DNA from 4 places in the Bacillus sp. GW821-FHT11D08 genome. Region 1 is predicted to be linked to each of the others. Evidence: riboswitches for the same ligand, from Rfam matches in the RefSeq annotation. Region 1 holds a riboswitch; each other region holds the start of a gene.
The links. Region 1 has a riboswitch for S-adenosylmethionine ahead of metE (5-methyltetrahydropteroyltriglutamate--homocysteine S-methyltransferase). Riboswitches for the same ligand answer to the same signal wherever they lie in the genome.
Positions count from the first base shown of each region.

Region 2: another riboswitch for S-adenosylmethionine. It lies ahead of AC1RRX_RS12850 (2-hydroxyacid dehydrogenase); the one in region 1 lies ahead of metE (5-methyltetrahydropteroyltriglutamate--homocysteine S-methyltransferase).
Region 3: another riboswitch for S-adenosylmethionine. It lies ahead of AC1RRX_RS06775 (phosphoadenylyl-sulfate reductase); the one in region 1 lies ahead of metE (5-methyltetrahydropteroyltriglutamate--homocysteine S-methyltransferase).
Region 4: another riboswitch for S-adenosylmethionine. It lies ahead of AC1RRX_RS04345 (bifunctional homocysteine S-methyltransferase/methylenetetrahydrofolate reductase); the one in region 1 lies ahead of metE (5-methyltetrahydropteroyltriglutamate--homocysteine S-methyltransferase).

Region 1 is NZ_JBXARS010000002.1:364,132-367,503, forward strand. It holds gene metE (5-methyltetrahydropteroyltriglutamate--homocysteine S-methyltransferase) at 1-1,809, opposite strand, end outside; SAM riboswitch class I at 1,893-2,047, opposite strand; gene AC1RRX_RS05590 (S8 family peptidase) at 2,187-3,146, opposite strand; gene AC1RRX_RS05595 (STAS domain-containing protein) at 3,366-3,372, shown strand, end outside.
Region 2 is NZ_JBXARS010000005.1:300,984-304,355, forward strand. It holds gene AC1RRX_RS12845 (molybdopterin oxidoreductase family protein) at 1-1,159, opposite strand, end outside; SAM riboswitch class I at 1,307-1,399, shown strand; gene AC1RRX_RS12850 (2-hydroxyacid dehydrogenase) at 1,521-2,537, shown strand; gene AC1RRX_RS12855 (FGGY-family carbohydrate kinase) at 2,530-3,372, shown strand, end outside.
Region 3 is NZ_JBXARS010000002.1:640,826-644,197, forward strand. It holds gene pyrF (orotidine-5'-phosphate decarboxylase) at 1-505, shown strand, start outside; gene pyrE (orotate phosphoribosyltransferase) at 502-1,134, shown strand; SAM riboswitch class I at 1,236-1,340, shown strand; gene AC1RRX_RS06775 (phosphoadenylyl-sulfate reductase) at 1,468-2,169, shown strand; gene cysP (sulfate permease) at 2,182-3,246, shown strand; gene sat (sulfate adenylyltransferase) at 3,295-3,372, shown strand, end outside.
Region 4 is NZ_JBXARS010000002.1:153,425-156,796, forward strand. It holds gene AC1RRX_RS04345 (bifunctional homocysteine S-methyltransferase/methylenetetrahydrofolate reductase) at 1-1,780, opposite strand, end outside; SAM riboswitch class I at 1,870-1,991, opposite strand; gene AC1RRX_RS04350 (YajQ family cyclic di-GMP-binding protein) at 2,092-2,583, opposite strand; gene AC1RRX_RS04355 (CvfB family protein) at 2,683-3,372, shown strand, end outside.

The DNA.
Region 1 (3,372 bases):
ATCCACTTGGATAATCTGAATACCGGCATCTTCAAGCGCTTTTACTTCTTTTCTGAGGGCAAGCCCGATCTGGAAGGCGATTTCTTTTCTTGAAATATCCACACGCGGGAATGACCAGTTTAAGATGGTGACAGGTCCCGTCAGCATGCCTTTCATGTGTTTTTCCGTCAGCGATTGGGCGTAGACCGTATCTTTTACCGTCATCGGTTCGATAAATTCGACATCTCCGAAAATGACAGGCGGACGTACGCAGCGTGAACCGTAAGACTGCACCCATGCATATTTCGTAAAGGCGAATCCGGCCAGTTTTTCACCGAAGTATTCGACCATGTCCGTCCGCTCGAATTCTCCGTGAACGAGCACGTCTAAGCCGATTTCTTCCTGAATGTCAACCCAGCGCTTCGTTTCCGCATTAATAAAGGCTTGGTACTGTTCATCCGTCCAATCTTTTTTCCGCCATTTTTGCCGTGCGCTCCGCACCTCTGCAGATTGAGGGAAGCTTCCGATTGTCGTCGTCGGCAGAAGGGGAAGACCGAGTGATTCATTCTGCAGCGCCAATCGTTCTTCAAAGCTTGCCGGCCGGGAGAAATCTTTTTCCGTCAGCTGATTCAGCTCTTCTTTTTGAGCTGAGTTCGCTCCTGTTGCGAATGCTTTTAAAGCCTTAAGTGCCGTTTTTGATTCTTCGATCTGCTCACTGACGGCCGCTTTGCCGGACAGAAGCCCTTCTTTTAAGACGCCGAGTTCCGCCAGTTTTTCTTTAGCGTATGACAGGCCGTTCAGCAAATCCTTTTCAAGATGCTCGTCAGGGTGTTTCGCCACCGGCACGTGCAGAAGGCTGCTTGAAGGCTGAATCCATAACTCCTCAACATCAGCGTGGCTGAGGATATCCAGAGCTGCATCAAGGCGTTCTTCAACATCGATTTTCCAAATGTTGCGGCCGTCGACCACACCGGCTGCCAGCACTTTATCTTTCGGGAAGCCGTGCTTTTTCAGCTGATCAAGGTTTCTGCCTTTATCATGCACGAAGTCAAGCCCGATTCCCTGTACGGGATAAGAAACGAGTTCTTCATATGCATCAACCGAATCGAAGTATGTCTGCAGAAGGACATTCAGTCCTGAAAGCTCTTTTGTGATCGCTTCATAGAGTTCTTTTGCGGCACGGACGTCTTCAGAAGAAGCTGTCACAAGGGCCGGCTCATCGATCTGAACCCATTTTACGCCTTCAGCTTCAAGTTCTTTCAGCAGCTGAACATAAAGAGGAACAAGGCGTTTTTGAATCGCTTTCGCTTCTGATTCTTCGTATCCTTTCGCAAGTGTGACGAATGTGTACGGACCGACGATGACAGGTTTTGTTTCCGCTCCGAATTCTTCTTTGATCCGGCGGTAGTCGTCAAGCTGTTTGTTTCTCGTCAGACGGAATTCAATGCTTTCGTCATATTCAGGGACGATGTAATGGTAGTTGGTATTAAACCATTTCGTCATTTCACTGGAAACGGCGTCTTTTACACCGCGGGCAATCGCAAAGTATGTATCAACGGGATCCGTGATGCTGCGGAATCTTTCCGGAATCCAGTTAAAGCTGACGGCGGTATCAAGCACATGGTCATAATGGGTGAAATCAGAGACCGGCACGATATCGATATGTTGGTCAAGCTGTGTTTTGACAGCTGATAAGAATAAACCGTCAAGTTCTTTAAGAAACGTTTCTTTGTCAGTGTTTCCTTTCCAATAAGCCTCAAGCGCTTTTTTCCATTCTCTGTTCAAGCCGATTCTCGGAAAACCGAGGTTCGAAGTTTTGATTGTTGTCATTAAGTTTCCTCCTTTAAGTGAGATGTAACAAAAAAGCCTCTTTCTCATGAGAGAAAGAGGCTTTAACTTCAAAATGCAAGCCTCTCTTATCTCTCAGATCACGTCTGATGGAATTAGCACCGTGCCTTATGAGACAGTCGTCTCGGCGCAAAAATCACGCGCCCCATTTCACAATGGAATTACGGTCGGTTGCTGTTGGGGTCAAAAGGCCAATCCCTCGCCCAACTCTCGATAAGAGAAAATATTTCAATTTTTTTGAAAAGTTACATCATTTGTTGGTTATCTTATCAGTTTATTCAGATCACTGTCAATAGAAAATCTCACATTTTAAAAATTGGTGATGTGACAAGCTGATCAATCATTATATGAGAAAAATATCAGAAAGACAGCAGCTGTGCCTGTTCGGCTCTTTCCATCAGCACTTCAGGCGCGTCTAAATACAGGAATCCGTTCCCGGCCAATGTTTTGGCGATGTCCAAAGGAAGGGTCCGCCGCACGAGCTGGGCGTAGACTTCAGCCTCAGAAAGCGTCCGCTGAAACGCGTCCTGTTCAAGCCCTTTTATTAAGGCAAGCGCTCCGCTCACATGCGGGGCGGCCATTGAAGTGCCCGTCAGTTTCCCGTATTTATGGTTGGGAAGGGTGGAGAGAATATTTTCTCCCGGAGCCACCAGGTCAATCTCTTTATTGGCGTTTGAAAATTCAGACGATTTACGGGCGATTGAGACTGATCCGACTGCGATCACCTCGTTGTAAGCGGCTGGATACGACAGTTCCTCTGTACGTTCGTCTCCGTCGCCTTCGTTTCCTGCCGCGCAAACGACCAGAACACCGCTTTTTACCGCATTTGTGACGGCTTCTTTCAATTCAGGCACATCGCTTGGCCCGCCGAGTGACATGGAAATAATATCGGCCTTTTGTTCAACGGCGTAGTTGATGCCGTTAATGATCCATTCGTATTTGCCGCTGCCGTTTTGACCGCCGAGAACTTTAACGATTAAAAGGCTTGCTTCCGGCGCGACACCCGAAATTCCGCCGTTTGAATCATTGGCGGCAATCGTTCCGGAAACGTGTGTCCCGTGTCCGTTATAATCGGAAATCGCGTCTTCTTTGCCTCCGTCATCATCGGTGAAGTTTTTCCCGCCGACAATCCGGTCTTTCAAATCAGGATGATTGATGTCGCAGCCTGTGTCAAGCACCGCGATTTTAATATCCTTGCCTTTAAACCCTTTTGCCCACAACTCTGGCGCCTTAATCACTTTAATCCCCTCTGGAAGCTCGTTCACCTCCATGATCTGTTCATCCGTGACATAAGGAATCAAATGCATTTCACCATTCATAAAAAAGCCCTCCTTTTTTATGCTTGCGAGTGGATACAAGGGTGTTGCTACTATTTTATGGCAGAGCATGCCGGCCGGAAAGAGTCATTTGAAGCATTTTCATAAAAAAGGCGTAATCTATCGCACTAAAAAATTTCAAATAAATGGATAGTTTAACAGCTTTTATTTTCATTCATGATCCGCTGACGGTATAATTGGAAATGGGAAAGGAGAAGAGATATGAAGA
Region 2 (3,372 bases), on a different contig from region 1:
TACCGTAAATAAACAGGGAGCGCACGGGCGGTTTTGTTTCTAAAAGAACGCTTCCGAGCCTGTTCATATTAAATGATCGTGGCTTCCTGCCGTAAAGCAGATCAGGCCGCTGGAGCGCTTGTCTGTTATAGTTTAATACCGCGCTGTTGTGCTTGATTGCGCCTCCTCCGGTGTTGAGCCACTGTCCTGTAACAGCCGGAAGGCAGGCAACGGTGCGGACGATCATTCCGCCATTGTCATGGTGCTGAATGCCGTTTCCGATCCTGATAAGGGAAGGGGAGGTTTCCCCGTACATTCTCGCAAGGCGTCTGATATCGTCGGCTTTAACGCCTGTAATAGCAGAAACCGTTTCCGGATCATAGTGTTTAACATGCGCTTTTAATTCGTCACTGCCTTCGGTGTATTCTGTGAGAAATGCTTCATCGTGAAGGTTTTCGTCGAATAAGACATGCATGATACCGAGGGCGAGTGCGGCATCTGTGCCGGGGCGAATGGGAATAAACCAATCGGCAAGCCGGCCGGTTTGGTTCTTATGTACATCGATAACGACAATTTTAGCCCCTTTTTTCCGGGCTTTTTGGGCAATCATGACTTGGTGCATATTCGTGCTGACGGCATTGATTCCCCAAAAAATAAAGAGCTTTGCATGTATGGTCTCTTCCGGATCAGTACCCGCTCCTTCACCCATTGTATAGTTATAGCCTTCAGATCCGGCTTTGCTGCAGATCGTCCGTTCGAGATGACTCGCTCCGAGACGATGGAAAAAACGGCGGTCCATTCCCTCTGCCGCCAGTTTTCCCATATTGCCGTAAAAGCTGTACGGAAGAATGCTTTCCGCTCCTTCTTCGGCAATAAGCTCTTTCCAGCGCGCACTGATCGTATTGATCGCTTCCTCCCAGGAAATAGGCGTAAACGCGGCTTCACCTTTTTTACCGATCCGTTTTAACGGAACGGTTATGCGTTTCTCATCATAAATACGCTCAGCCATGTGTCTGACTTTGTTGCAAATATTCCCTGATGTGACCGGGTGATCGGGGTCTCCCTGAATGTTAACGATTTTTCCGTCTTTTTTTGTCACAAGCAAGCCGCATTGATCGGGACAGTCTAGTGAGCATACCGACTTAAAGACCCCGTTCGGCTGTTTTGCAGCAGAATTCATAGCCCATTTCTCCTCTTTGTTTATATTGTAAGCATTATAACATTTCAAAATCGAACGTCAATTCAGAAAAAAAGTGTTGACATCACGGAAAGACTTTTCTATGATGAGTTTATTCTTTTAAACAGCCTGACAATTTCATCATTTTATTTTCTATCCAGAGAGGTGGAGGGACTGGCCCTACGAAACCTCGGCAACATTTATTGTGCCAATTCCAGCAAGCGTATGCTTGAAAGATAGGAAAGAATGATCTATACATATTTGTGCGCTTCAAGCGCATAAAGACGGTATATGAATCTCTTTCCTTCTTTGGGGAAAGAGATTTTTTTATGAAAAAATTTATGTGAAAAGGATGTTTTGCACCATGACGGTTTTAATTACCGCACCATATCACGACGAGGGGCTGAAGGAGCTGACTGAGCTGTTCGGCCGGACTGTGCACCGGCCGTGGAAGAAGCACGGCCGGGCCTATCGGGAAGATGAATTGATCCGAATGATTCAAGAGACAAACGCGTCGGGGCTTATCACTGAACTTGATGAGGTGTCTGAGCGTGTTATTGACATATTGCCTGATTCCGCTTTTATCGGTGTCTGCAGAGGAATGCCGTCTAACGTGAATATTGCGGCGGCGACTAAAAGAAAAATCCCCGTTTTCTTTACACCGGCCCGCAATGCCCAGGCTGTTGCTGAAATGTTTATCGGAAATGTGATTTCATTTTTGCGTCATACGTATTCTTCCCATCAGTGGCTGAAAGACGGGAAGTGGAATGGTGATTATTTGCAGGCTTACGTCAAATTCAGAGGAAATGAGCTGACGGGGAAAACAGTCGGCCTTATCGGTTTCGGAGCCGTCGGACAGAGAATCGCCCGGCTATTGGCCGCTTTTGACTGCAAGGTGCTTTACTATGATCCATTTGTCCGTCATGAAAACCGGGAGTATGAAAAAACGACGATTGAACGGGTATTTTCTGAAAGTGATATTGTTTCCGTTCACTTGCCGCGTACAGAAGAAACCATCGGCCTTATCGGCGCCCGGCACTTTCAATTGATGAAACAGGAAGCTGTTTTTGTCAATACGTCAAGAGCGGTGGTTACAGACAGGGAAGAGCTGCTGCGGGTGCTGAAAGAACGGCGGATTAAGGGAGCGATCCTTGACGTGTTTTATCACGAACCGCCAGAATCTTCTGATTATGAATTGATCTCTTTGCCTAATGTATTAGCGACTCCCCATTTAGCGGGCGCAACATTTGAAGTGGAAGATCATCATGTGAAGATTTTAAATGAAGCGCTTTTCAAATGGAAACAAGATCAAACCTGCTCAATACGTGAACTTTATAACAAAAGAGAACTTGAAACGGAAGGAGGAGGCTGTAATGGCTGAACAAAAAGGCTACCTTGTATTTGACATCGGGACGGGGAATGCGCGAGTCGCGGTCGTGACTGCCGGCGGCGAAGTGACCGCGCTTGAAAGGGAAGACATTGAATATGTGACGGATCCGCTTTATCCGGACGGACGATATTTCTCACCGGAAAGATTATGGACGCAAATCAGCGCTATGGCAAGGAAGGTTATTGCCAAAAGCCCACATATTACATTAATCGGAATCACCTCCACAAGCCAGAGGCAGGGAATTGTTCTGATCAATAAAGGTAAAAAGGCATTTCTCGGTCTGCCCAACATTGATAACAGAGGGCGTGAATGGGAAGACGGGATTGAGGCAATAGAAGAAGTGCATCAGCAAACCGGACGTCTTCCGAGCGCTTTATTTTCCGCCATGAAACTTGTCGGATTAAAAGCTAGACAGCCGTCTTTATGGAAAGAAGTGAAGTACATCACAAGCATCAGTGACTGGGTGACATTTGAGCTGAGCGGTATTTTAAGCTATGAACCGTCACAGGCTGCTGAAACACTGCTGTTTGACGTAAGGAAAAAGGCGTGGTCAGAGAAATTATGCAACATCTTCGGTGTGCCTTCTGCCATTCTTCCTTCACTCGTCCGATCTGGGACGGTTGTCGGAATGTTAACGTTTAAGAAAGCGGCGGTTCTCGGCCTTTCTGAAAGAGTGCCTGTGATTGCAGGCGGGGGAGACACACAGCTTGCCATCAAAAGTGCAGATGCAAAGCCGGGAGATATCGTCATCGTATCCGGCACGACGACGCCGATTACAAAGATAACAGCGGAGACCGGAACCGAAAGTTTAGAGAATGCATGGCTG
Region 3 (3,372 bases), 280 kb from region 1:
AGCGATGAAGCGGCTGGCCGGCCTCGGCGTTGATCTCGTCAATGTGCATGCGGCAGGGGGCGCACGCATGATGCGCGCGGCCCTTGAGGGGCTTGAAGAAGGCACGCCGGCAGGCAGAAAACGCCCGTCTTTAATCGCGGTGACTCAGCTGACCAGCACTTCAGAGCAGGTGGCGAAGGAAGAGCTTCTGCTGCATAAGCCGCTGTTAGAAACGGTCGTGCATTACGGCAAAATGGCGGAAGAGTGCGGGCTGGACGGAGTGGTATGTTCGGTGCATGAAACAAAAGCCATTTATGAAGCGGTCCGGCCTTCATTTCTGACAGTCACACCGGGCATCCGCACGGCCAGTGACGCAGCTGACGATCAAGTCCGGACGGCGACTCCGTTATTTGCGAAAGAAAACGGTTCGTCAGCCATTGTCGTGGGCCGCTCAATTACAAAAGCGGAAAACCCCGTTGAAGCATATGAAGCAATTAAACTGGAATGGGAGGGCGTTCGCCGATGAAACAGGCTATCGCAAAACATCTATTACACATTGAAGCTGTCTTTTTACGCCCGAATGAGCCGTTTACGTGGGCGAGCGGCATTTTATCACCGATCTATTGTGACAACCGTCTGACATTGTCGTATCCAAAAGTGAGAAATGATGTGGCGGACGGGCTCGGCAAACTGCTGAAAGAGCATTTTCCCGAGGCGGAGATGATCGCGGGCACTGCAACGGCGGGCATTCCGCATGCTGCGCTTCTCGCAGACCGTGCAGGCGCACCGATGTGCTACGTCAGAAGCAAACCGAAAGCGCACGGCAAAGGAAATCAAATAGAAGGCGCCATTAAGAAAGGACAAAAAACAGTCGTGATTGAAGACTTGATTTCTACCGGGGGCAGCGTGCTTGAAGCTGCAGCGGCCCTTCAAAGAGAGGGCGCGGAAGTCCTCGGCGTCATTTCCATTTTTACATACGGACTGCCGAAAGCAAAAGAAGCCTTTAAAAAAGCGGGTCTTCCTTATTACTCGTTAACGGATTATGACACGCTGATTGAAGTCGCGCTTGAAAACGGAACGATTCATTCAGATGACATTGAGAAACTGAAATCATGGAAACAGAATCCCGAGTCAAAAGATTGGTTTAAAAAATAATGACAATAAAAACAGGCCTCAGGGCCTGTTTTATTATTCCTATCAAAAAACTCGGGTTGACTTCTGTTAGAATTGTGCTAAAATTTAGTACAAATCTAAAAAGCTTATCAAGAGCGGCTGAGGGACTGGACCGATGACGCCCGGCAACCTGCGTGTCATGCAAGGTGCCGCATCCAGAAAAATGCACAGCATTTTGAAGATAAGGGCTATACCGGGTCACTGTCTTTCATTCCGCTGGATTGAAAGTTTTTTATATGAAAAAAAGATTGAGGGATAAGACAACCGGCAGAAAACAACAGCTGTTTGATTGTCTCCGGGAGGAGGAAAGGAAAAATGCTAACGTATGACACATGGGAAGAGCCGGCGATTACATTTCCGGAAGACGATTCCTATAAAGGCGCGCTGTCCGTTTTAAAATGGGCATACGGCCACTACGGAGACCAGCTTGTTTACGCGTGCAGCTTCGGGATTGAAGGCATCGTCCTGATCGATTTAATTTCTAAAGTAAAGAAAGACGCGGAAATCGTGTTTCTCGATACGGGTCTTCACTTTAAAGAAACATATGAAACGATCGAAAAAGTGAAAGAGCGTTACCCGGGACTGAACATTATCCTGAAAAAGCCCAGCCTTACTCTTGAAGAACAGGCCGAGGCGCACGGAGATAAACTGTGGGAAAGAGAACCGAACCAGTGCTGCTACATCAGAAAAATTCTGCCGTTAAGAGAAGCGCTCGCAGGGCATCCGGCATGGCTGTCCGGCCTTCGCCGGGATCAAGGGCCGAGCCGGGCGAATACGAATTTCCTGAATAAAGACGACAAGTTTCAATCGATTAAAGTATGCCCGCTGATCCATTGGACATGGAAAGACATCTGGAGATATACTTCCAAGCATGAGCTGGATTACAATATCCTCCACGATCAGGGGTATCCGAGCATCGGCTGTGAACCGTGCACTTCACCTGCGTTTACCGCGGAAGATTTGCGGAGCGGCAGATGGAACGGCATGGCGAAAACAGAATGCGGACTGCATGAATAAAGGAGCTGCCCGATGGAATTAGCCGCTATTTTATTCTGCCTGTTTTTTGCCATGAATATCGGAGCCAGCGGAGCCGCGGCTTCAATGGGAGTCGCTTACGGGTCCGGCGCAGTTAAAAAGAAAACGTATGCGCTGATCATCTGCGCGGCCGGAGTCCTGTCAGGGGCGGTTATCGGCGGCGGTGAAGTCGTTAAGACGATCAGCGGCGGAATCATTCCCGAACAAACCATTACGCTCACCATTGTCTGCATTATTATCGGATCGGCGGCGCTATCATTATTCACGGCGAATGTGCTCGGCATTCCGCTGTCGACGAGTGAGGTCACTGTCGGGGCGATTGTCGGTGTCGGCGTCGCGTACAAAGTATTGTTTTTACAGCATCTTTTAGTCATCGTGAGTTTTTGGGTGCTCGTACCGTTCGTCGCGTTCTGTTTCACGTTTCTCGTCTCGAAGGTATTCAGTTCTCTGAATATTCGAGTCATTTCGAGTCGGAAACAGAAGATTTTAGGGATTGTGCTGCTGATTGCGGGGTTTTGGGAAGCTTTTTCAGCCGGAATGAACAATGTCGCAAATGCGGTGGGCCCTTTGGTTGCTGCGGGCGTGCTCAGCGTGTCCAAAGGAACGCTGTACGGAGGCATCTTTGTCGCTCTCGGCGCTCTGCTTTTAGGACGCAAAGTGCTTGAAACCAACGGGAAAAAGATTACGAGATTTTCAGCCGGAGAAGGCATACTGCTTTCAGGAACCGGCGCGGGGCTTGTCATTATCAGTTCCGTCTTCGGTCTGCCGGTCCCATTGGCGCAAGTCACATCATCATCAATTATCGGTATCGGAATGGCCAAAAACGGGCCGAACGTTTTTCATAAAGAAGTCGTGAAAACGATGCTCAAAGTATGGGTCGTTTCACCGTTTTTGTCACTGTCGATTTCGTATTTGCTTGTCTCCCTGCTGTTAAAAGGAGATTACTATTCCATCTTTATGATGGCCAGCGTGCTTTTGGCAGCTGGCGGAGCCGCCAGTCTGATGAAAGCCATCCGAAAAGAGAAACGCTCTGTCCATGAACAAGGCGGAGGCATTTAACTATTAATCTGAGTTTATTTATCTGTTAACTGGGAGGAATCATGTATTATGAGTTTAGCACCGCACGGAGGAACATTAATTAATCGGGTAAATGAGCAGTATGATCTTACATCCGTCCAAAAAGAA
Region 4 (3,372 bases), 210 kb from region 1:
ACGTCAAATCAGAACGGAGAAACGGGGTGATTAAATAAATTCCGTTAAACAGTTCGCACGCCGTGTCGAGAAGCGACTTGGCGATGGCGAGGCCTTCGGCTTTCTGCTTCCGCTTGTCTTCGCCGGCGAGCGCCATTTTTTCGCGGATGCTGTCTGACAGCTTAATGCCCGGGATTTCATGATGGATGAACTCTGCGTTGCGGCTGCTCGTTAACGGCATGATTCCGATATACACCGGTGTTTTGAGATGCTTCGTTTCATGATGAATGTCAATGAGCTGCTGCTCCGAGTAGACAGGCTGGGACACGAAGTAGTCAGCTCCGCACTCGATTTTTTTCTCCAGCCGTTTTACTGCTTTATCGAGATGGCGGACATTCGGATTAAATGCTCCGGCTACGGAAAAGTTCGTTTTCTTGCCGAGCGGTTTCCCTGATAAAGAAATGCCCTCGTTGAATTGTTTAATCAGCCTGATCAAGTCAAAGGACGTTAAATCATAGACGGAGGTAGCCCCTGGAAAGTCGCCGATTTTTGAAGGATCACCCGTGATGGCTAAAATGTCGGTGAGCCCGAGCGTATCCAGCCCCATTAAATGTGACTGAAGGCCGATGATGTTGCGGTCTCTGCATGTAATGTGAACGAGAGAACGGATATCAAGGCGCTCTTTCAGCAATGAACCGCAGGCTGCATTGCTGATCCGCGGTGTCGCCAATGAATTGTCGGCGAGCGTCAGCGCTTCTATGCCGGTTTCTTTTAATTCAGCCGCCGCTTGCAGAAATTTGTCAAAATTCAATTTTTTCGGCGGATCAAGCTCTACGATAATTGACCGTTTTTGAGCGGCGATTTCGTTTAAACCCGGTTCGATTCGTTCGTTGCTGACTGAGATGACTTCTTCTTCCCGTCTGATTTTCACTTCTTTCTCAGTGACGGGGGAAAGGCCGCGGACCGCTTCAGCCATGGCTCTGATATGGTTTGGCGTCGTACCGCAGCAGCCGCCGATAATGCGCGCGCCCTGAGTGCGGAACTGTACGGCGCTCTCCCGGAAATAGGCATCGTCCGTATCATAAACAAGCCGGCCTTCTTCTAAAGACGGAAGGCTGCTGTTCGGATAGACCGATAAATAAGCGTCACTGAAAATCGGCACTTCGGTGAGCGCTTCAATCATGTGGTACGGGCCGAGCCGGCAATTGATTCCCGTTATGTCAGCGCCGAGATCGGCAATGGACCTGAGGGCTTCCCGAAGCGGCGTTCCGTCCTGCAGCACGCCCTGTTCGTGCATGGATACGTTCAGCATAATCGGAAGTTCCGTTTCTTTTCTCGCGATCTTCAGCACTTCGCGCGCCTCTTCTAAATCATAGTATGTTTCCAGAAGCAGACCGTCCGGCTCTTCGTGCAGCAATAAATAAAGCTGCTCCCGAAAGCTGCGTTTAATCTCCTCCAGGCTGTAGGCGTTTTTGTTAAAGGTGCGGATGCCGCCCATCGTTCCCAATACATAAGCGCCGTCTGAGGAAGCGCGCGCGATTCTGACCGCCTCCTGATTGATTTTTTTCGTTTCGTCCTCAAGTCCGTATCTTGAGAGCTTAATAAAATTCGCGCCGTACGTATTTGTCTGGATGATGTCTGCCCCGGCTTCCACGTAAGCCTTATGTATCCGCTTGATCTCTTCGGGCTTTGATACGTTCAGTTCCTCAAAACATCTGTCAATGCCGTAGGAATAGAGGAGAGTGCCCATCGCGCCGTCTCCGATTAAAATCCGTTCTTTTAAGTCTTGTAATAGTCCCATTGTTTGCCTCCTTCGTCACATTCAGCAAGGAAAAAAGAGAAATAAAAAAAGTCTTCTTAAGAAGAAGACTTTGTAATCATTTGTCTCTCTTCTTATCTTCCAAGCTGTTTTTAGCTTGCTGGATTTAGCACCTTGGTCATGGTTTGGGTAAACCACTACACCGGTTGCTGAAGCGTCGTCGGGCCAGTCCCTCGGCTTCTCTTGATAAGAACGTTCATGTAATTGTCATGGGTTTCCAAAACTTAACTGTGAAAATCCCTTTCTCCAAATTTACCGAAAATAGAGACAATAATCAATAGGAATCACATAATTTATCTAAAATTAATAAATTGAACGTCAATCGGCAGGTCTGCTCCGCGGACGGCTGCAATAATCTGCTGCAGATCATCTTTATTTTTTCCGGTGACGCGCACTTGGTCGTCCTGAATCTGCGACTTGACCTTCAAGCCGGAGTTTTTAATCACCGCGTTGATTTTTTTGGCGTTGTCTTTATCAATGCCCTGTACAAGCTTCGCACGCTGGCGCACCGTGCCTCCCGATGCATTTTCGATTTTGCCGTATTCAATGTTTTTCGTCGGCACGTCCCGTTTGATCAGCTTGCCGCTCAGCACATCTTTGAGCTGATTCAGTTTAAACTCGTCATCAGAAATCAGGACAAGTTCTTCCTTTTCTAAAGTTACATCGCTTTTCGATCCTTTAAAGTCATAGCGCGTGCCGATTTCTTTCAGCGTCATCTGAATCGCATTCTGCACTTCGGGAAATTCAACTTTGGATACAATATCAAAAGAACTTTCTTTTGCCATGAGAAAACCTCCTATAACATTTCACTTATGAGTTGATTATAGTAGAATAAAGAGAAATGTCCAACAGCATAAAGCATGAATTTATGCATATTGGAAAAAATGAGAAAAACATCAGCCTCATACGGGCGAATCAGGAAGGACGATAACATGAGACCAGGGCAGCAGCTCACGCTTAGTATAGATCACCAAACCGATTTCGGTTATTTTTTAACCGACGGCGAGGATACGGTTCTTTTACATAACAGTGAAATCACAGAGGATATCGAAGACAGAGATGAAGTGGACGTATTTATTTACGTCGATCATCAGGAAAGACTCGCGGCGACGATGAAAAAGCCGCTCATCAGCTTTTATGACTACGGATGGGTGGAAGTGACGGACGCTGTGGAAGATATGGGCGTATTCGTCGACGTCGGTCTGTCAAAAGACGCGCTCGTCGCAACGGAGCACCTGCCTCCGTACAAATCCGTCTGGCCGCAAAAAGGAGACAGACTGTATTGCATGCTGAAGGTGACAAGCCGCGGGCGCATGTTTGCCAAGCCGGCGCCTGAGGATATCATCAGTGAATTATTTACGGATGCAGGGGAAGACGTCATGAATAAAGACCTGACGGGCACGGTGTACAGACTGATTGCATCAGGCTCTTTTCTGATTACCGATGAAGGCATCCGCGCGTTTATTCACCCTTCAGAAAGAAAAGAAGAGCCGAGACTCGGCAGCCGCGTGACAGGGCGTGTCATCGAGGTGAAGGAAGACGGCTCCGTCAACATGTCCCTGCTGCCGAGAAAG